3 regions of the Kitasatospora sp. NPDC048194 genome follow, and region 3 is predicted to be linked to each of the others. Evidence: predicted binding sites of a transcription regulator. Region 3 holds the regulator's gene; each other region holds the start of a gene.
What was found. The regulator HrcA, encoded in region 3, represses chaperone genes, less so after heat shock. The targets are predictions, from matches to a motif close to TTNGCACTCNGNNNNNCNGAGTGCNAA.
Positions count from the first base shown of each region.

Region 1: groES (co-chaperone GroES) is a predicted target of HrcA. The motif match lies at 2,052-2,078, and genes of this name have one in related genera.
Region 2: groL (chaperonin GroEL) is a predicted target of HrcA. The motif match lies at 1,726-1,752, and genes of this name have one in related genera.

Region 1 covers NZ_JBIDAK010000013.1:56,142-63,785, reverse strand. Annotated here, with positions in the region: gene groL (chaperonin GroEL) at 1-1,486, opposite strand, end outside; gene groES (co-chaperone GroES) at 1,604-1,909, opposite strand; gene ACGF07_RS17955 (methyltransferase domain-containing protein) at 2,244-3,419, shown strand; gene ACGF07_RS17950 (polysaccharide deacetylase family protein) at 3,428-4,339, opposite strand; gene ACGF07_RS17945 (hypothetical protein) at 4,505-4,810, opposite strand; gene tsaD (tRNA (adenosine(37)-N6)-threonylcarbamoyltransferase complex transferase subunit TsaD) at 4,807-5,913, opposite strand; gene rimI (ribosomal protein S18-alanine N-acetyltransferase) at 5,906-6,454, opposite strand; gene tsaB (tRNA (adenosine(37)-N6)-threonylcarbamoyltransferase complex dimerization subunit type 1 TsaB) at 6,478-7,152, opposite strand; gene ACGF07_RS17925 (hypothetical protein) at 7,310-7,644, shown strand, end outside.
Region 2 covers NZ_JBIDAK010000026.1:74,439-82,082, forward strand. Annotated here, with positions in the region: gene thrC (threonine synthase) at 1-532, shown strand, start outside; gene ACGF07_RS26755 (ubiquitin-like small modifier protein 1) at 559-837, shown strand; gene ACGF07_RS26760 (cold-shock protein) at 1,385-1,585, shown strand; gene groL (chaperonin GroEL) at 1,909-3,531, shown strand; gene ACGF07_RS26770 (hypothetical protein) at 3,643-3,999, shown strand; gene ACGF07_RS26775 (hypothetical protein) at 3,996-4,673, opposite strand; gene ACGF07_RS26780 (PadR family transcriptional regulator) at 4,729-5,088, shown strand; gene ACGF07_RS26785 (hypothetical protein) at 5,085-6,017, shown strand; gene ACGF07_RS26790 (copper homeostasis protein CutC) at 6,079-6,765, shown strand; gene ACGF07_RS26795 (HelD family protein) at 6,878-7,644, opposite strand, start outside.
Region 3 covers NZ_JBIDAK010000029.1:63,947-71,590, forward strand. Annotated here, with positions in the region: gene ACGF07_RS28105 (PDZ domain-containing protein) at 1-1,769, opposite strand, end outside; gene ACGF07_RS28110 (16S rRNA (uracil(1498)-N(3))-methyltransferase) at 1,850-2,599, opposite strand; gene dnaJ (molecular chaperone DnaJ) at 2,684-3,826, opposite strand; gene hrcA (heat-inducible transcriptional repressor HrcA) at 3,900-4,934, opposite strand; gene htpX (zinc metalloprotease HtpX) at 5,237-6,157, shown strand; gene ACGF07_RS28130 (hypothetical protein) at 6,211-6,795, shown strand; gene ACGF07_RS28135 (DUF3097 domain-containing protein) at 6,827-7,644, shown strand, end outside.

The sequences.
Region 1 (7,644 bases), on a different contig from region 3:
GGTCGATGACGCCGGCCTTCACGAGGTCGCCGTACTCGCCGGTGGCGGCGTTGTAGCCCTGGCCGAGCTCCAGCTCGGAGACCTTGGAGGTGATGACGTAGCCCTCGAGGCCGGCGTTCTGGGCGATCCAGCGCAGCGGCTCGTGCAGCGCCTTGCGGACCACGGCGACACCGGTGGCCTCGTCGCCCGACAGGCCCAGGCCGTCGTTCAGCACCTTGGCGGCGTGGACCAGGGAGGCGCCACCACCGGCGACGATGCCCTCCTCGACCGCGGCGCGGGTCGCCGAGATGGCGTCCTCCAGGCGGTGCTTGCGCTCCTTCAGCTCCACCTCGGTGGCGGCGCCGACCTTGATGACGCAGACGCCGCCGGCCAGCTTGGCCAGGCGCTCCTGCAGCTTCTCGCGGTCCCAGTCGGAGTCGGTCGCGGCGATCTCGCCCTTGATCTGGGCGACGCGGCCGGCCACGGCCTCGGCGTCACCGGCACCGTCGACGACCGTGGTGGCGTCCTTGGTGATGGTCACGCGGCGGGCGGTGCCCAGCACGTCCAGACCGACCTGATCGAGCTTGAGGCCGACCTCCTCGGAGATGACCTGGCCGCCGGTCAGGACGGCGAGGTCGCCGAGGATCGCCTTGCGGCGGTCGCCGAAGCCCGGCGCCTTGACGGCGACGGCGTTGAAGGTGCCGCGGATCTTGTTGACGACCAGGGTCGACAGCGCCTCGCCGTCGACGTCCTCGGCGATGATCAGCAGCGGCTTGGAGGAACCGCCCTGCAGGATCTTCTCCAGCAGCGGCAGCAGCTCCTGGATGGAGGAGATCTTGCCCTGGTTGATCAGGATGTACGGGTCCTCGAGGACCGCCTCCTGCCGCTCCGCGTCGGTGACGAAGTACGGCGACAGGTAGCCCTTGTCGAACTGCATGCCCTCGGTGAAGTCCAGCTCCACGCCGAAGGTGTTCGACTCCTCGACGGTGATGACACCGTCCTTGCCGACCTTGTCGATCGCCTCGGCGATCAGCTCGCCGACCTGGGGGTCCTGGGCGGAGAGGGACGCGACGGCGGCGACGTCGTCCTTGCCCTCGATCTCGCGGGCCACGGACAGCAGGTGCTCGGAGACGGCGGCGACGGCCTTGTCGATGCCCTTCTTCAGGGCGGCCGGGCCGGCACCGGCGGCGACGTTGCGCAGACCCTCGTTGACCAGGGCCTGGGCCAGCACGGTGGCGGTGGTGGTGCCGTCACCCGCGACGTCGTTGGTCTTGGTGGCGACCTCCTTGACGAGCTGCGCGCCAAGGTTCTCGTACGGGTCGTCCAGCTCGACCTCACGGGCGATGGTGACACCGTCGTTGGTGATGGTCGGGGCGCCGAACTTCTTGTCGATGACGACGTTGCGGCCCTTGGGGCCGATGGTCACCTTGACGGTGTCGGCCAGCTTGTTGACACCGCGCTCCAGCGAGCGGCGGGCGTCCTCGTCGAACTGCAGGATCTTCGCCATGTTCCCTATTCCCTCGGGGCTGCGGCCGACCGACCGGCCGCCGACAAACGTGAACCAACAACCACGCCCCGGGCCGCTGTCGTGGAGGACACGGTTCCGGGGCGGGTCGGGGACGTCTTACTTCTCGATGATCGCGAGGACGTCGCGAGCGGAGAGCACCAGGTACTCCTCGCCCTGGTACTTCACCTCGGTGCCGCCGTACTTCGAGTACAGGACGATGTCACCGACGGCGACGTCGAGCGGCAGACGCTGGCCGTCCTCGAAGCGGCCCGGGCCGACGGCCAGGACGACGCCCTCCTGGGGCTTCTCCTTGGCGGTGTCCGGGATAACCAGGCCGGAGGCCGTGGTGGTCTCGGCGTCGAGCGGCTGGACCACGATGCGGTCCTCGAGCGGCTTGATGGCAACCTTGCTGCTGGTGGTCACGTCCGAGCTCCCCTTCGGAGATTACGGGGCTTTCTTACGGGTATGGGGCGAACCTGCGAGCCTGCCGTCGCGGGGGTCAGACACGCGTCTTCGCGTTAGCACTCCCCCATTGGGGAGTGCCAAGGACGACCATAGGCCTGTGTTAGCACTCAGTCAACCAGAGTGCCAACGGCGCGCCCGGAGGGCCCGTGCCGCGCGCGACCGGCCGCACGTGTGTGCGGCCCGGGGCCTGCGGCGGGCGGTCCGTTCGGACCGGCGCACCGCGCCCGCGCGCCCGGCGCACCGGCCGGGACGCCGTCGTGAGCCCGGCCCGGGCACCGGCGAGAATGGCCCCGTGGACACCGAGAACCTCCAGCCCCTGCTGACCCCCGAAGGTCAGGCCCTGCTCGCCGAGTTGCGCGAGTTCGCCCCCGAGGAGGAGCTGGCCCTGGCCACCCGGCTGCGGCGGGAGCACCCGGCGGAGCTGGTGTCCGCGGCGTTCGGCCAGGCCCGGCTGCGGCAGCGGGCGCGGGCGAAGTTCGGTGCGGACGCCGACCGGATGTACTTCACGCCCAACGGCGTCGAGCAGTCCACCCGGCGCAGCGTGGCCGAGTGGCGGGCCCGCCGGTTCGCCGGACTGGGGGTGCGGCGGCTCGCCGACCTGTGCTGCGGCATCGGCGGGGACGTGCTGGCGCTGGCCCGGGCCGGCATCGAGGTGCTGGCCGTCGACAGGGACCCGGCGGCCTGCGCCGCGACGGCGGCCAACGCCGCCGCGCTCGGCCTCTCCGAGCTGGTCGAGGTGCGCTGCGCGGACGTCACCGAGGTGGACGTCACCGGCTACGACGCGGTGTTCACGGATCCGGCCCGCCGCACCTCGCGCGGCCGGGTGTTCGACCCCGAGGCCTACACCCCGCCGCTGTCCTGGGCGGTCGAGGCCGGGCGGCGGACCCTGATCGGCGCGCTGAAGGTCGCCCCCGGCATCCCGCACGAGGCCGTCCCGGCGGACGCCGAGGCGGAGTGGGTGTCCGACCACGGGGACGTCAAGGAGGCGGTGCTCTGGTTCGGCACCCGGGCGGACCGCCCGCACCGCGCCACCCTGCTGCCGCAGGGCGCCAGCCTGGCCGGAGGGGACCTGCCCGACCCGGCGCCCGGCCCGGCCGGGCGGTACCTGTACGAGCCGGACGGCGCGGTGATCCGGGCGCACCTGGTGGCCGAGGTCGCCGAGCAGGTCGACGGCCGGCTGATCGACCCGAAGATCGCGTACCTGACCTCGGACCGGCTGGTCGCCACCCCGTACGCGCACGCCTTCGAGCTCACCGACGTGCTGCCCTTCCACATCAAGAAGCTGAAGGCCCTGCTGCGCGAGCGCGGCGTCGGCACCGTGGTGATCAAGAAGCGCGGGATGGCGATCACCCCGGAGGAGCTGCGCCGCCAGCTCAAGCCCTCCGGGCCGAACACCGCCACGGTGATCCTCAGCCGCACCGACCGGGGGCCGCTGATGATGCTGGGGCAGCCCGTGACGGCCCCGTAGGGGCCGCCCTAGGAGGCGGGCGGCTGGATGTAGTCGTCCAGCCGGGCCACCGAGAAGCCCTGCTCCTGGATCCGTGCCAGGAGGTCGCCGAACATCTGGGTCATCGTGGCGCCCTTGAGCTCCTTGGGGCCCCGGAAGTGCGCCAGGATGATGTCGCCGGGCTTCAGCTTCTTGTCGGCGGCCTGGTACTGCATGTCGTGGATCTGCATCGACTCGCGCCACAGCACGATCGCGCGCGGACCGCACTGCTGCACCGAGGAGTTGAGCGTCGGGGTGTTGGCGCCGTCGCCGAACGGCGGGCGGAACAGCAGCGGGGCGGTGCCGTACTGCTGGGTGAGGGCGGCCTGGTCGTCGCAGATCTCGGCCTTCTGCTTGTCCGGCGGGAGCTTGCTCATCACCGGATGGGTGACGGTGTGGTTCTGGATGTGGTTGCCGAGCGCCTGGAGCGGCTTGAAGTAGCCGTAGTCGTTCTTGACGATGTCCTTGGTCAGGAACATCGTGATCGGCACCTTGAGGTCGGTCAGCATCTCGACGAACTTCGGGTCCTTCTCGGCGCCGTCGTCGATGGTGATGAAGACGACCTTGTCGTTCGTCTTCACGTCGCTGAACACCGGCACGGTGCCGCTGCGTTCGAGCTTGACCGGCTTGTCGGCCGGCGGCGCGGGGGCCGGGGCGAGCGGCTTGAGGTTCCACTTCGCCCAGGCCGCGGTGTCGCCCTGGACCGGGGCCGCGCCGGGCGTGGTGGCCGCGGCCGTCGGTGCGGCGCCGCCGCCGGACGGCTGGGACGCCGCCGGAGCAGTCCTCGTCGCGGCCGCCGTACCTCCGCCGCCCCCGTTGTCGCCGCACGCGGTGGTGAAGGCCAGCAGGGCCAGCGCCCCCGCCGCGCACGTCCTGGTCCTGCTCCGCCCGTCCCTGTTCACCGCACCGCGCTCCCGGTTCCGTCCAGCTTCCTCTCAGCTATGCACGGTAGCGGCGGGGGCGGCGGTTCCCGACCACGTCCATCCGGCTGACCGGGCTTTCGGCTGACCGGCCGTTCGACTGTTCAGCCGTCCAGCCGTGCGGCCCTTCGGTCGTGCGGCTCCCGGCTACGCGGCTGCGCCGCCGTCCGGCCGTTCGACGTGCTCACTGGTGAAGGACCAGCGGTGCACCGGGCGGCCGATCAGCTCGGCCGGCGGGTCGGCGACGGGTACCGGCTCGCCGCTCCACCAGGTGATCAGCAGCACCCTCTCCCGGTCGTCGGCCGGCCGGGAGCCCGGTGCCGAGAGCAGCTCGAGGCGTTTTAGCCCGGCCGCTCCGCGCACCGCGGGCAGCGCCGACTCCCGCACCCAGGCGGCGAGTTCGGCGCCGCGGCCGTCCGCCGCCCGGGCCTCCCACATGACGGCGACGGTCACGCGGCGCCGCCTCCCAGCGCGTCGTAGGCCTGGCCGTGGAGGTCGCCGTGCCCGATGGCCGGGGAGGGCACGTGGACGTCGGTGACGGGCAGCGAGGAGTCCGCCGACAGGTCGAAGGCGGACGGCGTGCGGCCGCGCCACACCATCTCGGAGCCGAGCGCGGCGACCATTGCGCCGTTGTCGGTGCACAGGCCCGGCCGGGGCACCCGCAGCCGGATGCCGGCCCGGTCGCAGCGCTGCTGGGCCATCTCGCGCAGCCGGGAGTTGGCGGCGACGCCGCCGCCGATCATCAGGTGGTCGACGCCGTTGTCCTTGCACGCCTTGACGGCCTTGCGGGTGAGCACGTCGGTGACCGCCTCCTGGAAGGACGCCGCGACGTCGGCGATCGGCACCTCCTCGCCGGCCCGGCGCTTGGCCTCCACCCAGCGGGCGACGGCGGTCTTCAGCCCGGAGAAGGAGAAGTCGTACTCCGGGTCGTTCTTCCCGGTCAGGCCGCGCGGGAAGGCGATCGCCCCCGGGTCGCCCTCGCGGGCCGTCCGGTCGACGACCGGGCCGCCGGGGAAGCCCAGGCCGAGCACCCGGGCGACCTTGTCGAAGGCCTCGCCGGCCGCGTCGTCGATGGTCGCGCCGAGCGGGCGGACGTCGGTGGTGATGTCCTCGCTGAGCAGCAGCGAGGAGTGCCCGCCGGAGACCAGCAGGGCCATCGTCGGCGAGGGCAGCCGGCCGTGCTCCAGCTGGTCGACGCAGATGTGCGAGGCGAGGTGGTTGACCCCGTACAGCGGCTTGTCCAGCGCCCAGGCGTACGCCTTGGCGGCGCTGACGCCGACCAGCAGCGCGCCGGCCAGCCCGGGGCCGGCGGTGACGGCGATGCCGTCCAGGTCGCTGGCCTTGACCCCGGCCGTGTCCAGGGCGCGCTGGATGGTCGGGACCATCGCCTCCAGGTGGGCGCGGCTGGCGATCTCCGGGACGACGCCGCCGAACCGGGCGTGGTCGTTCACGCTGGAGGCCACCGCGTCGGCCAGCAGGGTGGTGCCGCGCACGATGCCGACGCCGGTCTCGTCGCAGGAGGTCTCGATGCCGAGGACGAGCGGTTCGTCAGCCATGGGGGGTGTCCTCAATGTCCTTCGGGTCGGTGCTGTCGGTGCGGGGGTGGTCGGGGCCCGGACGGTCCGGGCTGGGGCGGTCGGGGCCCCGGTGGTCGGGGCTGGGGCGGTCGAGGCGCATCACCAGGGCGTCGACGTTGGCGGGCTGGTAGTAGCCCCGCCGGATGCCCACCGGTTCGAAGCCGTGGCGCTCGTACAGCCGTTGGGCGCGGGGGTTGTCCACCCGCACCTCCAGCAGCAGTTCGGCGCAGCCGCGCCGGCCCGCCTCGCGGATCAGGTCGGTGAGCAGCGCCGCGCCGAGGCCGGTGCCCTGGTGGCGCTCGTCGACGGCGATGGTCTGGACGTCGCCCTCGCCGGCGACCGCCATCAGCCCGGCGTAGCCGACGACCGCGCCGTCCCCGGTGGTGGCGACGGTGTAGTGGCGCGTCCCGCCGTGGTGGGCCTCGGCGAGTTCGGACCAGTACATCCCGTGGGACCAGGCGTCCTCGGGGAAGAGCTTGAGCTCCAGTTCCATCACCGGCTCGATGTCCCACCAGCGCATCGGGCGCAGGGTGGTGCCGTGGTTCACGCCGGGAGCACCGCCTTGCCCCCGAGAACGGTCTTGTACCCCGCCGGGACTTGGGCGTCCGGCCGGCGCAGGTACAGCGGGAGGTTCGGCAGCAGCTCGCGGCCGGCGGCCAGCTCGGCGGCGGCGAAGCCGGCCAGGGCGCCGGCCGAGACGTGCTCGGGCCCGTGGGCGCCGGGGAAGGCGTCGGGGTAGAGCAGCGCGCCGGCGCCGACCGAGCGGGCCTGCGGGGTCAGCTCGGCGGGGCGGTCCACGCCCGGGCCCTCGGTGCGGCGGCCCTCGGCGTCGTAGGAGGCCCAGTAGACCTCCTTGCGGCGCGCGTCGGTGGCCACCGTGAACGGTTCGCCGTCCAGGCCCTCGGCGCGGGCCTGGAAGGCGATCGCGTCCAGGGTGCAGACGCCGTGCACCGGCAGGCCGAGCGCGTGCCCGAGCGCGGCGGCGGTCACCAGGCCGACCCGCAGACCGGTGTACGGGCCCGGGCCGACGCCGACCGCGATGCCGGTGAGGCGGTGCTTGTCCACCCCGGCGGCGTTCAGGACCTCGTCGATCGCGGGCAGCAGCAGTTCGCCGTGGCGCCGGGCGTCGACCTGGTGGGTCTCGGCGAGGACGGCCGTGCCGTCGTGGACGGCGGCGGTGACGGCGGGGGTAGCGGTGTCGAACGCGAGCAGCAGCACGGGTCAAGGTTAGACCGACGTTGGGCCGACCGGCCGATCGAGCTGGTGTCCCCCTCGGGAACACACGTACTGGGCGCTGCGGACCGGCCGGGCGGACCTGGCACGATAAGGGGCGGTACGGACAGCGGACGACAGCGGGGAGCGGCACGTGGCGAAGATGGGTCCTGGAGTGGTGGTCACGGGGTTGACCCTGGGGGCCCTGGCAGTGGTGAGCCTGCTGGCCTTCCAGGCCAACGGCGCGCAGGACCGCGCCGGCGGAGCCCGCCCCACCACCGCGGCGACGTCCACCGGGCCGGCCGCCTCCGCGACGCCGAGCGCCTCGGCGACCCCGACCGCGCCGGCGCTGCCGGTCAGCTCGGGCAGCGGCACCCGGGTGGTCTACTCGGTGAGCACCCACTACGTCTGGCTGGTCGACCCGAAGAAGAACCCGCAGGTCACGGCCGCCTTCCAGGTCGCCCCGGGCTCGGTCGAGCCGACCCCGGGCAGCTACTC
Region 2 (7,644 bases), on a different contig from region 3:
CATCCCGATCGCCTCCGGTTCGCAGCTGACGAAGATCGACAAGGGGCTGCAGGAGCTGATCAGGCTCGGCCTGGTGGAGGACCGGCCGTACCGGATCTTCGGGGCCCAGGCCGAGGGCTGCTCGCCGGTGTCCGCCGCGTTCAAGGCGGGCCGGGACGTGATCAAGCCGGTGAAGCCGGACACCATCGCCAAGTCGCTGGCGATCGGCAACCCGGCGGACGGCCCGTACGTGCTGGACATCGCCCGCCGCACCGGCGGCGCGGTCGAGGACGTCACCGACGCGGAGGTCGTGGCGGCGATCCGGCTGCTGGCCAGGACCGAGGGCATCTTCGCCGAGACCGCGGGCGGGGTGACCGTCGGCGTGCTGAAGAAGCTGGTCGAGACCGGTCAGCTGGACCCGGCCAAGGAGACCGTCGCGATCAACACCGGCGACGGCCTGAAGACGCTGGACGCCGTCTCCGACGCCGGGATGACCGCCGTGATCCGCCCGACGCTGGAGTCCTTCCGCTCCGCCGGTCTCGCGTCCGCCTGACCCGACCCCACCCCGCTAGGAGAGCCATGAGCGCCAACGTCCGCATCCCCACCATCCTGCGCACCTACACCGGCGGCGCGGCCGAGGTGACCGCCGAGGGGGCCACCCTGGCCGAGGTCATCGCGGACCTGGAGAAGAACCACGCGGGCATCTCCGCCCGCATCCTGGACGACACCGGAAAGCTGCGCCGATTCGTCAACGTGTACGTGAACGACGACGACGTCCGCTTCGCGGACGGCCTGGAGACCGAGATCAAGGACGGCGCCGGCATCTCGATCATTCCGGCGGTGGCCGGCGGCTGCTGAGCCCCGCGTCCGCTTCCCCGGCCGCCCGCACCACGGAATTCGGCTCTCCGTCGGTGCGGGCGGCCGTCGGTATTTCGGCGGGAATATTCCGGGTCGGGTGGGAGTAGAGTGTGGCTCGGCTGGGAACAAGGCTCCCCTTTCGGCTCGCACGCCGCTCGGCCCGAGGCCGTCCGGACGTTGAGACCGGCTCGTGCCCCCGGCCGTGAAACATGTCAGGCAGATGTCAGAATTCCTGCACGGATTTGGGTAATTCGTCCGCTATGTCCGGCGTGAAATGCCGACTTCCTCCCGGTTTGTTCGGCCTTGTCTCTTGACGGGTCCCGTGAATTCCCGGCGGCTGGCCCTGTTGCAGAGGGCGTCGATCCGGATACATTCAGCCGCGGTCGACGCAATCGCCCGCTCACCGGAAGCCGTTCGGCGTTCCGCGCGGGGATTGCGGCGTGCACGGCTGCGCCCAGGGGGGGTTCCCCGGGCCGGCCTCCAACCAGACCCGGGCCCGCGACCTGCGGGCGCGTGAAGGGCCAGCACAGCACTAGGGGAGTTCGGAATGGCTCAGGGCACCGTCAAGTGGTTCAACGCGGAGAAGGGCTACGGCTTCATCGCGGTCGACGGTGGTGCGGACGTCTTCGTCCACTACAGCGCGATCCAGATGGACGGCTACCGCACCCTCGAGGAGGGCCAGCGGGTCGAGTTCGAGATCTCCCAGGGACAGAAGGGCCCGCAGGCGGACATGGTCCGCGCGGTCTGACCCCCTTCCGCTCCAGGAGCTCGGCGCGGCCCACTGCTGGTGGAACCCTCGCTTCTCGGCGGGCCCGTACGACGTGCGTCGTACGGGCCCGTTCGCGTTTCCCGGCGGCTCCCGCGGCGGCTCGCGGGTCGCCGATTGGGCTTGCACTCGACCACCTGGAGTGCTAATCATTGGCGTTAGCACTCACAGCGTGAGAGTGACAGCGGACCGGGTCGGTGAGGCCCCCGGGAGCGGTAGGGGAATGGACCCCCGCACACCAGGGCCGTCCGTCGCGGGCACCCCTTGGTCCGAGCAGTCGACCGTGTCCCGGAGGACCACTTCAGATGGCCAAGATCATCGCCTTTGATGAGGAAGCTCGCCGCGGCCTTGAGCGTGGCATGAACCAGCTCGCCGACGCAGTGAAGGTCACGCTCGGCCCCAAGGGTCGCAACGTCGTTCTGGAGAAGAAGTGGGGCGCCCCCACGATCACCAACGACGGTGTCTCCATCGCCAAGGAGATCGAGCTCGAGGACCCGTACGAGAAGATCGGTGCGGAGCTCGTCAAGGAGGTCGCCAAGAAGACGGACGACGTCGCGGGTGACGGCACCACCACCGCCACCGTGCTCGCCCAGGCCCTGGTTCGCGAGGGTCTGCGCAACGTCGCCGCCGGCGCCAACCCGATGGCTCTGAAGCGCGGCATCGAGAAGGCCGTCGCCGCCGTCTCGGACCAGCTGCTGGCCCAGGCCAAGGACGTGGAGACCAAGGAGCAGATCGCCTCCACCGCCTCCATCTCCGCCGCCGACACCCAGATCGGCGAGCTGATCGCCGAGGCCATGGACAAGGTCGGCAAGGAAGGCGTCATCACCGTCGAGGAGAGCAACACCTTCGGCCTGGAGCTCGAGCTCACCGAGGGCATGCGCTTCGACAAGGGCTACATCTCCGCCTACTTCGCCACCGACCTGGAGCGCATGGAGGCGACCTTCGAGGACCCGTACATCCTCATCGCCAACTCCAAGATCGGTTCGGTCAAGGACCTGCTCCCGCTGCTGGAGAAGGTCATGCAGAGCGGCAAGCCGCTCGTCATCATCGCCGAGGACGTCGAGGGCGAGGCCCTGTCGACCCTGGTCGTGAACAAGATCCGCGGCACCTTCAAGTCCGTCGCGGTCAAGGCCCCGGGCTTCGGCGACCGCCGCAAGGCCATGCTCGGCGACATCGCCATCCTCACCGGCGGCACCGTGATCTCCGAGGAGGTCGGCCTCAAGCTGGAGAACGCCGGTCTCGACCTGCTGGGCACCGCCCGCAAGGTGGTCATCACGAAGGACGAGACGACCATCGTCGACGGTGGCGGCGACAGCGAGCAGGTCGCCGGTCGCGTGAACCAGATCCGCGCCGAGATCGAGAACAGCGACTCGGACTACGACCGCGAGAAGCTCCAGGAGCGCCTCGCCAAGCTGGCCGGCGGCGTGGCCGTCATCAAGGCCGGCGCGGCCACCGAGGTGGAGCTCAAGGAGCGCAAGCACCGCATCGAGGACGCCGTCCGCAACGCGAAGGCCGCCGTCGAGGAGGGCATCGTCGCCGGTGGTGGCGTCGCCCTGCTGCAGGCCGGTGTCGCCTTCGAGAAGCTGGAGCTGGAGGGCGACGAGGCCACCGGTGCCAACATCGTCAAGGTCGCGCTGGAGGCCCCGATCAAGCAGATCGCGACCAACGCCGGCCTCGAGGGCGGCGTCGTGGTGGAGAAGGTGCGCAACCTCCCCGCCGGTCACGGCCTGAACGCCGCCACCAACGAGTACGTCGACCTGGTCGCCGAGGGCATCATCGACCCGGCCAAGGTCACCCGCTCCGCGCTGCAGAACGCCGCCTCCATCGCGGCGCTGTTCCTCACCACCGAGGCCGTCATCGCCGACAAGCCGGAGAAGGCCGCTGCGGCCGCCGGCGGCGGCATGCCGGGCGGTGACATGGACTTCTGATCCTGATCGCTCCGATCGGATCGGTTGACTCCCGTCCGCGTGGGCGGCTCCCTCAGGGGGCCGCCCACGCGGCGTTTCCGCGTTCGGGCGCCGGCGGGAGAGGATGGACGGATGGCTTCCGACGACATCGAGACCGCCCTGCACAACGCGCGGGCACTGATCCTGGCCGACCTCACCGCGCGGGACGTGGCGGACGCCGCCGTCGTCTCGCTGGTGGAGGACGCCGTCACCCACCGCCGCTGGTGGCTGGAGCAGTGGCCGGACGGCACCGAGTACGTCCTCGGGCTGATCGCCCAGGACGTCCAGGACGCCCTGCTGGAGGCCTACGGGCGGTGGCCGCTGTGCGCCGACTGCGCGGCCGACGGGGACCCGCACGCGCTGGGCGTGGAGCCGGAGCTGGGGCCGGAGCCGCACTGGGTGTGCGGCAAGCGGGGCGTGGTGGTGGCGCCGGTGGGGGAGCTCGTTTAGGGCCGGACCGGCCCCGGACCGGCCCGGCCGCCGCCGAGGTCCGCCAGCTCGGCGGTGAGGTTGGCGCGGGCGGCCGCGGTGAGGCGTTCGGCGGCGGCGGGGGTGCGGTAGAGCGCCGGGAGCGCCAGGAGCGCGCGCAGGACGGCGGCCCGGCCGGCGCGGAAGTCCGGCTCCGGGACGAAGCCGTACTCCTGGCGGACGGCGGCCGCGTACGCCGCGTACGCCTCGGGGGAGCCGCCGAGGACGGCGAGGTCCGCGTCGCAGAGCACCTCGCCGTCGCGGTCGCCCGGGGCGGGGTCGTGGGTGACGGTGAGCAGGACGAGCCGCTCGACCTCGGCGACCCGCTCGGGGGGCAGGCCGACGGCGGTCAGCGCGCGGACGGCCAGGGCGGCGCTGCGCTCCTCGTTCTCGGTGCGGTCCGGCCGGTAGACGGCGTCGTGGAACCACGCGGCGAGCCGGACGGTGTCCGGGTCGGCGGCGTGCCCGGCGAGCTCGTCGACGTGCCGCAGGACGGCGCGCAGGTGCTCGGGGGTGTGGTAGCGCCGCTGCGGCTCCGACCAGCGGCGCAGCAGCTCGCGGCCGTACGGTTCGGGGTCGTCGGCGGCGCCGCAGCGGTGCAGCAGGGCGGTCCAGGCGGTGAGCAGGTCCTCGGTCGCGGTGGGCATGCGGCCCATTGTGTCGGCTGGTTCCGGTGGACGGGATGTGCCGGTCGGCGATATATGTAGACGCATGACAGAACGCTCCATGCAGGAGCCCACGCTGCTTCTGCTCACCGCGCTGGCCGACGCCCCGAGGCACGGCTACGCGCTCATCCAGGAGATCTCCGCGATCTCGGACGGCCGGGTCAAGATGCGCACCGGCACGCTCTACGGGGCGCTCGACCGGCTGCTCGGCCAGGGCCTGATCGAGGTCGCCGCCGAGGAGGTCGTGGACGGCCGCGCCCGTCGCACCTACGCGCTGACCGATACCGGTCGGGGCGCGCTGGCCGCCGAGGCGGAGCGGCTGCGGGCCGTGGCCACCGAGGCCGAGCGGCGGCTGTCCGTCTCGGTCACCGCCGTCACTCCGAGGGTCAGGGGGGCCTTCGCATGAGCATGAACGGGACCGTCGCCGTCCGGACCGCACTGGCGCTCTACCCCGTCCGCTACCGGCGCGAGCGGGGCGAGGAGCTGGCCGACGTCTTCGCCGACACCACGGCGGGGGCCGGACCGGTGGCCAAGGTCCGGGAGCTGTTCGACCTGGGCGCCTACGGGCTGCGGATGCGGACCGGGCTGACCTCCTCCTCCGGGGGCGGCCGGCTGGCGGCGCTGGCCGCCCCGCTGGTGGTCGGGGCCGCCGGAGGGCTGGCGGCGGGCCATGCGCTGCTGACCTGCCTGACCCTCGGTCTGTCGCGCGCTTCGCTGCTGTACTCCCTGCCCTACTGGGTGATGTGCGGCGCTGCGGCGCTGTCCGCCGTCGTGGCGATGCTGGGGCGGTGGACGGCGGCGAAGCTGCTGGCCGTGGTGGCGGCGCTGGCGGCGGTGGCGGACCTGGTGCAGGCGGTGAGCGAGTCGCAGGTCGTCCAGCCGCTCTGGATCTTCCTCGCCGTCTTCGAGTGGAGCGGGCCGTTCGTGCTCTGGGCGCTGCTGCTGCTGGCCGCGCCGAAGGACGCCCTGCCGGTGCCGACCTGGCGGGAGCGGGGCCTGGCGCTGGCCGCGGCGGTGATCACCCCGGTCGCGGCGCTCACGGACAACGTCTACACCAGCTTCCACCAGCTGGACCCGCAGTGGCGTGCGCTGATGATCGCGGTGTCCCTGGTGATGGCGCTGTCGGCGGTGCGCGGCTGGTACCTGGTGGCCGTGCCGGGGCTGGTGGCGCTGCCGTGGGCGGTGTGCGTCAACCTTCAGGCGCTGTGGCAGCAGGAGGGCGGCGCCTGGCGGCTGCTGCCGATGGCGGTGCTGACGGTGGCGGCGGCGGTCGCGCTGGCGCTGCTGGGCCGCCCGAAGGGGATGGCCGGGCCGCGTGGGCGGCAGGCCGCCTGAGGCGGGGCTCGGCGGGGTGGCGGTCTCGCCGGGGGCGGTCGGATGTGGCAGGCTGTGCGATATGTCTAGACCAATTTTCGAAGTCATCGCGCTGACGCCCCAGGACGCCACGGCTGCCGAGTCGGGCGGCGCCGACCGGCTCGAACTGGTCACCGACATGGCCGCCGACGGCCTCACCCCGTCCGTCGAGGACTTCGGCCGGATCCGTTCCGCCGTCGCCCTGCCGCTGCGCGTCATGCTGCGGATCCGGGACGGCTTCGCCCCGGGCGACCTGGACGAGCTGTGCGCCCGGGCCGCCGCCCTGCGGGCCGAGGGGGCCGAGGAGTTCGTCCTCGGCTTCCTCGACGCCGACGGCGCGGTCGACCTGGCCGCCACCGCGGCCGTCGCCGGGGCGATCGCCGGCTGCCGCTGGACCTTCCACCGGGCGATCGACCACAGTGCCGACCGGGCCGCCCTGCGCGCCGCCGTCGGCGCCCTGCCCGGGCTGGACACCTTCCTCACCTCCGGCGCGGCCGCCGGCGTCGACGCCGGCCGCGAGGTGCTGGCCGCCGAGCTGGCCCGCGCGGGCGAGCCCGGGTACACCCAGCGGATCCTGATCGGCGGCGGCCTGCGGGCCGAGCACGTGCCGGGGCTGCGGGCGGAGGGCTTCGACGCCTTCCACGTCGGCGGCGCGGTCCGGGTCGACGGCTGGCGGACGCCGGTGGACGCGGCCAAGGTCGCCGAGTGGCGGGCGCTGATCGACGCCTGAGTGCGCGTCGGACGGGGCCGGCCCCGTGCGCGGGACCGGCCCCGTCGTGCTCCGCGGGCGCGGCCCTTTCGCCCTCCGCGGGCGCGGCCCCTTCGCCCTCCTCGGGCGCGGTTCAGCGGAGCTGCTCGGGCAGCGGCTCGGTGTGCAGCACCGTGAGCCCGGAGACGGCACGGGTCAGCGCCACGTACAGCCGGCGCAGGCCGGTCCGCTCGTCCGGCTCGCCGGCGACCACCGCGGCCGGCTCGTCCAGCACCACGTAGTCGTACTCCAGACCCTTGGCCAGCGACGCCGGGACGAGGGTCAGCCGGGAGTCGGCGCTGGTCTCGGTGCCGGGCGTCAGGTGCGCCAGCCCGGCGTCCGCCAACGCCCGGGCGAGCAGCGGGATCCTCGCGTCGGCGGCGATCAGGCCGGTCGAGCCCTCGTTCTTCAGCGCCTCCCGGCAGGCCGCGACGACCGCCTCCACCGCCTCCGGCCCGTCGACCCGCCGGACCGCCAGGGAGCCGGGCGCCTGGCGGACCGAGCCGGCCGGGGCCAGGCCCGGGGCGATCGCCGGGAGCAGCCGGGACGCGTAGGCGATGACCTCCTCGGGCACCCGGAAGCCCTTGGTCAGCTCCTCGACGTGCGCGTCCGGCTTGCCCAGGTGGCGCAGCGCCTCCGGCCAACTCGCCGTCGCCCAGGGCGTGGTGCCCTGGGCGAGGTCGCCGAGGACGGTCGCCGAGCCGGTGCTGCAGCGGCGGCCGACGGCGCGGTACTGCATCGGGGAGAGGTCCTGGGCCTCGTCCAGCACCACGTGCCCGAGCGAGGGCGTGCGCTGCACCAGGTCCGCCGCCTCGTCCACCAGGACGGCGTCGGCCGGCGTCCAGCGGGCGGTTCTCACCG
Region 3 (7,644 bases):
AACCGGCCGCCCTCCACCGGGAACGGGACGATCCGGTCGGCGATGCCGTCCAGGTCCACCCTGGTCACCGGCGCGGCGTCGGCCCCGCCCTCGCCCTCCGCCCTGCCGTCCGCCGCGCGGCCCCCGGGCTCGTCCTCCTCCCCGCCGAGCGGCCGCCCGGCCCGCTGGGGCCCGAACGGGGACGGCGTGTCGGCGGCCAGGGTGATCAGGTACGGGCGGCAGCCGTTCGGGAAGGACAGGTCGAAGGCGTGCGCGTCGTACACCGGGTCGAAGTTGCGCACCGACAGGAAGGCCAGGTAGCGGCCGTCCGCGGTGAAGGCGGGCGAGGTGTCGACGAAGCGCTGCTGGGTGACCTCGCCGACGGTGCGGGTGGCCAGGTTCGCCAGCACGATCTGGCGCAGCGAGTAGGGGCCCACCCCGTGCACCGGGCGGGACCACGCCAGCCAGGCCGAGTCCGGGCTGAACGCCAGGCCGCTGACCTCGCCGTCGGTGCTGCGCTCCAGTTCGTGCACGGCGCCGTCGGCCAGCGCGACCAGCAGCAGCCGGCCGTCGTGCACGCCGAGCGCCGCCTGCTTGCCGTCCGGGGAGACCACCAGCGAGTTGACCCGGCCGATCCGCCCCGCGGCCAGCCTGCGCCGCTCGGCGCCGTGCACCGCGGGCGCGTACTCCAGGGCGTCCTCGCCCTCGGCGTCGGACACCCACAGCACGCCCTGGGCGCCGTCCTCGCCCGGCACCACCGCGGCCAGCCGCCCGCGCACCCCCGGGGTCGCGTCCAGCACCCGGGCCGGGCCCTCCCGGTGGGTCAGCCAGTGCACGCCGCCGCGCACCACCACGGCGGCGGCCCGGCCGGTGCGGTCCGGGTCGACGGACTCCAGCCAGTGTGCGGCGTGCACCGGTCCCGGGCGGCGGCCGGTGCGCGGGCCGGCGAGCCGGACGTCCAGGCGGCGCGGCTCGGCGCCGTCCAGGTCGTCCAGCAGCCAGAGGTCGCCGGCCCGGTGGAAGACGACCCTGGTCCCGTCGGTGCTGGCGTTGCGGGCGTAGAAGCCGTCCGGGTCACCGGTGTGGCGGCGCAGCTCGGACCCGTCCGGGCGGCTGGACCACAGCTCGCCGACGCCCTCGTGGTCGGACAGGAAGGCGATCCGGCCGTCCTGCCCGCCGGAACCGGGCACCCACAGCGGGGAGTCGAGCTGGCCGTCCAACTCCTCGTGCACGCGGGTGAACTCGTCCCGCCCCAGCCACAACTTGCCGGCCCGGCCGCCCCGGTAGCGCTTCCACCAGGCCGGCTCGCGGTTGTTGACGGTCACCAGCAGGACGCGATCGCCGTCCGGCTCGAAGGCCAGGCCGCCGACCGGCCCGTACGGCAACCGCAGCGGCTCGCCTCCGTCCAGCGGCACCGCGTACGCCCAGGTGTGGCGGGCACTGGCCGCACCGGCGCTGGTGGTGGCGATCGGGCGGCCGTCGGCCGTCCAGCCCTGCACCCGGGTCTGGTGGCTGCCCCAGTGGGTGAGCCGCCGGGACGGCCCGCCGTCCACCGGCACCACGTGCACCTCCGGGGCGCCGTCCCGGGGCGAGGAGAAGGCGATGTGCCGGCCGTCCGGGGAGAACCGCGGGTGGTGCACCGGGAGGTGGTCGGCCGTCAGCCGCCAGGCCCGGCCGCCGTCCAGCGGGGCCACCCACAGGTCGTCCTCGGCGACGAAGGTGACCAGGTCACCGTGCAGATGGGGATGGCGCAGGTAGGCGCCCGCGGAGGTGCTCAGGTAGTCCGTCACCCGGCCAGCGTAGGCAGGCCCGGGCGGGGGCCGCTGCGCTTTTCCCAACTCCCCCGCGGGCTGGGGTTTGAAGACGGGCGCTAGGCCCAGCGGCCGGTGCGGCCCAGGAGCAGGGCGCCGGCGGCGACCCCGGCGGTGGAGGTGCGCAGCACCGACGGGCCCAGCCGGTACGGCTTCGCGCCCGCCTCGGCGAAGGCGGCCAGCTCCTCCGGGGAGACCCCGCCCTCCGGGCCGACCACCAGCACGATGTCGCCCGCCTGCGGCAGCGCGGCGTGCGCCAGCGGTTCGGCGCCCTCCTCGTGCAGCACGGCGGCCAGCGCCGCCTGCGCCAGCAGCGGAGCCAGCTGCCTGGTGGTCATCAGCTCGCGCACCTCGGGGAAGCGCAGCCGGCGGGACTGCTTGCCGGCCTCCCTCGCGGTGGCCCGCCACTTGGCGAGCGCCTTGGCGCCGCGGTCGCCCTTCCACTGGGTGATGCAGCGGGACGCCGCCCAGGGGATCACCACGTCCACGCCGACCTCGGTCATGGTCTCCACCGCCAGCTCGCCGCGGTCGCCCTTGGGCAGCGCCTGGACGACGACGATCCGCGGCGCCGGCTCGGGCTCCCGGCGCACGGCGGCCACCGCGACGTCGATCGCGTCCTTGCCGAGCACCTCGGCGACCGTCCCGTCCGCACCGAGCCCGTGGCCGTCGGCGAGGGTCACCGCCTCGCCGGCCTCCAGCCGCTTCACCGCGGCCGCGTGCCGGCCCTCCGCCCCGTCCAGGCGCACCAGCGCCCCGGGCTCGGCGGCGGCGATCCGCTCGGTCTCGACGACGAAGACGGGGGCGGTCATGGGGTGGTCCTCCGGAGGGGGTGGGCGGAACGGCAACGCGAAGGGGGTGCCGGGGTCGGACCCCGACACCCCCTTCAGGACGGCTCACCGGCCGTTGAACGCGTCCTTCAGTCGCGAGAACAGGCCCTGCTGCCCCGGCGCGAACTGGCCGGCCGGGCGCTCCTCGCCGCGCAGCACGGCGAGCCGGCGCAGCAGCTCCTCCTGCTCGGCGTCGAGCTTGGTGGGCGTCTGCACCTCGACGTGCACTATCAGGTCGCCCCGGCCGCCACCGCGCAGGTGGGTGATGCCCCGGCCGTGCAGCGGGATCGACTGGCCGGACTGGGTGCCGGGCCGGATGTCGACCTCCTCCAGTCCGTCCAGGGTCTGCAACGGCACCTGGGTGCCGAGCGCGGCGGCCGTCATCGGGATGGTGACGGTGCAGTGCAGGTCGTCCCCGCGCCGCTGGAAGACGGTGTGGGTGGTCTCGGCGATCTCGACGTACAGGTCGCCGGCCGGGCCGCCGCCGGGGCCGACCTCGCCCTCGCCGGCCAGCTGGATCCGGGTGCCGTTGTCGACACCGGCCGGGATCTTGACGGTCAGGGTGCGGCGGGCGCGGACCCGGCCGTCACCGGCGCACTCGGGGCACGGGGTCGGCACGACGGTGCCGAAGCCCTGGCACTGCGGGCAGGGGCGGGAGGTCATGACCTGCCCCAGGAAGGAGCGGGTGACCTGGGAGACCTCGCCCTTGCCGCGGCACATGTCGCAGGTCTGCGCCGAGGTGCCGGGGGCCGCGCCCTCGCCGCTGCAGGTGGTGCAGGTGACGGCGGTGTCGACCTGGAGTTCCTTGGTGGTGCCGAAGGCGGCCTCCTCCAGGGTGATCTCCAGGCGGATCATGGCGTCCTGGCCGCGGCGGGTGCGCGAGCGCGGGCCGCGCTGGCCGGCCGCGGCGCCGAAGAAGGCGTCCATGATGTCGGAGAAGCCGAAGCCCGCCGCGCCGGCGCCGAAGCCGCCCGCACCACCGCCGCCACCCGGCGACAGCGGGTCCCCGCCGAGGTCGTAGACCTGCCGCTTCTGCGGATCGGAGAGCACCTCGTAGGCGGCGTTGATCTCCTTGAACCGCTCCTGCGTCTTCGGGTCCGGGTTGACGTCCGGGTGCAGTTCGCGTGCCAGGCGCCGGAACGCCTTCTTGATCTCGTCCTGCCCCGCATCCCGTCGGACGCCGAGTACCGCGTAGTAGTCCGTGGCCACCAAATGCTCCGCTTGTTCCGCCTGTAGTAGTGCGACTGGACACCACCGCCAGAGGGCTGACGGTGGCTGCTTGCTACGACTCGGCCAGGATCTGCCCCACGTACCGTGCCACCGCGCGCACCGCCCCCATTGTGCCCGGGTAGTCCATCCGGGTCGGACCGATCACACCCAGCTTGGCCACGCTCTCGTCGCCCGAACCGTAGCCCACCGACACGACCGAGGTGGAATTCAGCCCTTCGTAGGCGTTCTCCCGCCCGATCCGGACCGTCATCGCGGCATCCGTGGTCTCACCCAGGAGGCGGAGCAGGACGACCTGCTCCTCCAGGGCCTCCAGCACCGGCTGGATGGTCAGCGGGAAGTCGTGCCCGAGGCGGGTCAGGTTGGCCGTGCCGGCCAGCATGATCCGCTCCTCGTTCTGCTCGGCCAACGCCTCGAACAGGGTCGCCAGGACCGTGCTGACGGTCGGGCGGTCGATCTGCTCGAAGGTCGCCGGAAGGTCCTCCAGCAGACCCGGGACGTCGGGCAGCCGCTGGCCGGCGGCCCGCGCGTTGATCCGCGCCCGCAGGTCGGCCAGGAGCGTCTCGCCGACCGTGCCCGGGCAGTCCACCATCCGCTGCTCGACCCGGCCGGTGTTGGTGATCAGGACGAGCATCACCTTGGCCGGGGCGAGCGCCACCAGCTCGATGTGCCGGACGGTGGAGCGGGTCAGCGAGGGGTACTGCACCACGGCGACCTGCCGGGTGAGCTGGGCGAGCAGCCGCACCGTGCGGGCGACCACGTCGTCCAGGTCGACGGCACCGTCGAGGAAGTGCCGGATCGCCCGCCGCTCCGGGGCGCTCATCGGCTTGACCTCGGCGAGCTTGTCGACGAACAGCCGGTAGCCCTTGTCGGTGGGGATGCGCCCGGCACTGGTGTGCGGCTGGTGGATGTAGCCCTCCTCCTCCAGCGCCGCCATGTCGTTGCGCACGGTGGCCGGGGAGACCCCGAGGTTGTGCCGCTCCACCAGGGCCTTGGAGCCGACCGGCTCCTCGGTGCCGACGTAGTCCTGGACGATCGCGCGCAGCACGGCGAGCTTGCGGTCGTCCAGTTGGCGGACCTCACCGGCCATGGGGCACGCACCTCCGTCTTCGCACGTTGTCCGTCTGTGATGCTGCGGGCCGCTCGGGCAAGGGCCCCGACCCTGGCACTCTGCGCACACGAGTGCCAAAACCGTACCTGCCAGTGTAAGGCCCGGGTCCTATCGCAGGAACGGCCCGGCCGGGGTGATCCTCCCCGCAGTTCGGGGGGCGCGCCGCCGGGGCGCGGACCCCGGGGCGCGGGCCCGGCCGCCGCAACTCGCGGTGCGGGGGTGGTGCCCCGGGGCCGTCCGGGTGGCAGCATCGAAAGCGACGGCGAACGGAGGAGCAAGCGATGTCGAGCTCGGGCCAGCACACCCGCTTCGCACCCGACCGCGGCCTGACCGGCCGCATGGTCGCGACGATGTTCGTGATCGGGCTGCTGTACGTCGGTTTCACGGGCCTGCTGATCGCGCTGCTGCGCGGGGCCTGGCCGCTGATCGTCCTGATCTCCGGCGGGCTGTTCGTGGCCCAGTTCTGGTTCAGCGACAAGATCACCGAACGGGCGATGGGCGCCCGCCCGGTGAGCGCGGAGCAGTTCCCCCAGCTGCACGGCACCGTCGACCGGCTCTGCGCCCTCGCCGACATGCCCAAGCCCCGGGTGGCGGTCGCCGACAACGACATGCCGAACGCCTTCGCCACCGGACGGAACCCGCAGAACGCCGTGGTCTGCGTGACCACCGGCCTGCTGCGCCGCCTCGAACCGGAGGAGCTCGAGGGCGTCCTCGCGCACGAGCTGTCCCACGTCGCCCACCGGGACGTCGCGGTGATGACCATCGCCGGCTTCCTCGGCGTGCTCGCCGGGGCGATGACCAGGATCGCCGTCTACGGCGGCTTCATGGGCGGCGGTCGCAGCAACAACGACCAGAACGCGGCCGTCGTGGCGCTGATCATCCCGCTGGTGTCGATGGTCGTCTACGCGATCAGCTTCCTGCTCACCCGGCTGCTCTCCCGCTACCGCGAGCTGGCCGCCGACCGGGCCGCCGCCCAGATCACCGGCCGGCCCAGCGCCCTGGCCTCGGCCCTCACCAAGGTGACCGGGCAGATCGCCGCCATCCCCACCGAGGACCTGCGCAAGTCCCAGCCGTACAACGCCTTCTACTTCGCCCCCGCGCTGAGCGCCCGGGAGACCGCCTCGCAGCTGTTCTCCACCCACCCGACGCTGGAGAAGCGGCTGGCGCAGCTGGCGAAGATCTCCGAGCAGCTCGGCCGCTGATCCCCTCGCCCGAAGCCTCGGCCGCCGAGCCCCTCCGCCCCGAAAGGACCGCCGTGGGATTCCTGGACGCCCTGTTCGGCCGCACCAAGCCCGTCAAGCCCGACCTCGACCAGTTGTTCGGCGTGCCGTCCGCCGCGCTCACCCTGGAGGCCGGGGCCGCCTTCACCCCCACCGGGCTCGGTTCGGTCTGCTTCGCGGCCGTCGAGGGCGCGGCCTTCGTCCAGGTCGAACAGCAGGTCCGGGCGCTGCTGGACGCCGACACCGAACGCGGCGGCGTCCCGGTGGAGGCCTCCAAGGACGGCTACGGCTACTCCTGGCTGCTCGCCCGGCACACCCCCGAGGAACTGCCCGAGCTGGTGAACGACCTGCACGCCGTCAACAGCGAGCTGGAGGCGAACGGCTTCGGCCCGCAGCTGCTCTGCTCGCTGGTGGGCTTCCGCAACCCGCAGGGCCAGTCGCTGGCCCTGGTGTACCTCTACAAACGCGGTTCCTTCTACCCGTTCGCCCCGATGCCGGGCGGCGGCGAGCGGCGCAACAGCCCGCTGGAGCTCCAGGTCAACGCGATGCTGGGGAACGACCTGCGGCTGGAGAAGGACCTGAGCCGCTGGTTCCCGCTCTGGGGCGCGCCGGGGCTCTGACGGCCCGTCCGCCGTCCCTATGATCACCCGTATGCGCAGCCGCCAGTACGGACCCGACCTCACCCCGCCGTGGAAGAAGCAGACCCCCGCTCCGGAGGTGCCCGCCGAGCCGGACCTGGTGGTCGAGGACGCGGCCACCGGATTCTGCGGGGCGGTGGTGCGCTGCGAGAAGACCGCCGAGGGGTTCACCGTCACCCTGGAGGACCGCTTCGGCAAACTCCGGGTGTTCCCGATGGTGCCGCGCGGCTTCCTGCTGGAGGGCCGGGTGGTGACCCTGGTCCGGCCCGCCGGCCCGGCACCCTCCCGCGCGCCCGGGCGCACCGCCTCCGGCTCGATCGCCGTGCCCGGCGCCCGGGCACGGGTCGCCCGCGAGTCCCGGATCTACGTGGAGGGCCGGCACGACGCCGAGCTGGTCGAGCGGGTCTGGGGCGACGACCTGCGGATCGAGGGCGTGGTGGTCGAGTACCTGCGGGGCATCGACGACCTGCCCGCGATCGTGGCCGACTTCGCCCCCGGCCCCGGCCGCCGCCTCGGCGTGCTGGTCGACCACCTGCTCCCCGGCACCAAGGAGCACCGCATCGCCGCGCAGGTCACCGGCGAGTCGGTGCTGGTCGTCGGCCACCCGTACGTCGACGTCTGGCAGGCCGTGAAGCCGTCGAGCGTCGGCATCCCCGGCTGGCCCGCGGTCCCCCGGGGCGAGGACTGGAAGGAGGGCACCTGCCGGCGCCTCGGCTGGCCGGTGGACACCCCGGCGGCCTGGAAGCGCATCCTGTCGAAGGTGAACAGCTACAAGGACCTGGAGCCCGAACTGCTGGGCCGCGTCGAGGAGCTGATCGACTTCGTGACGTC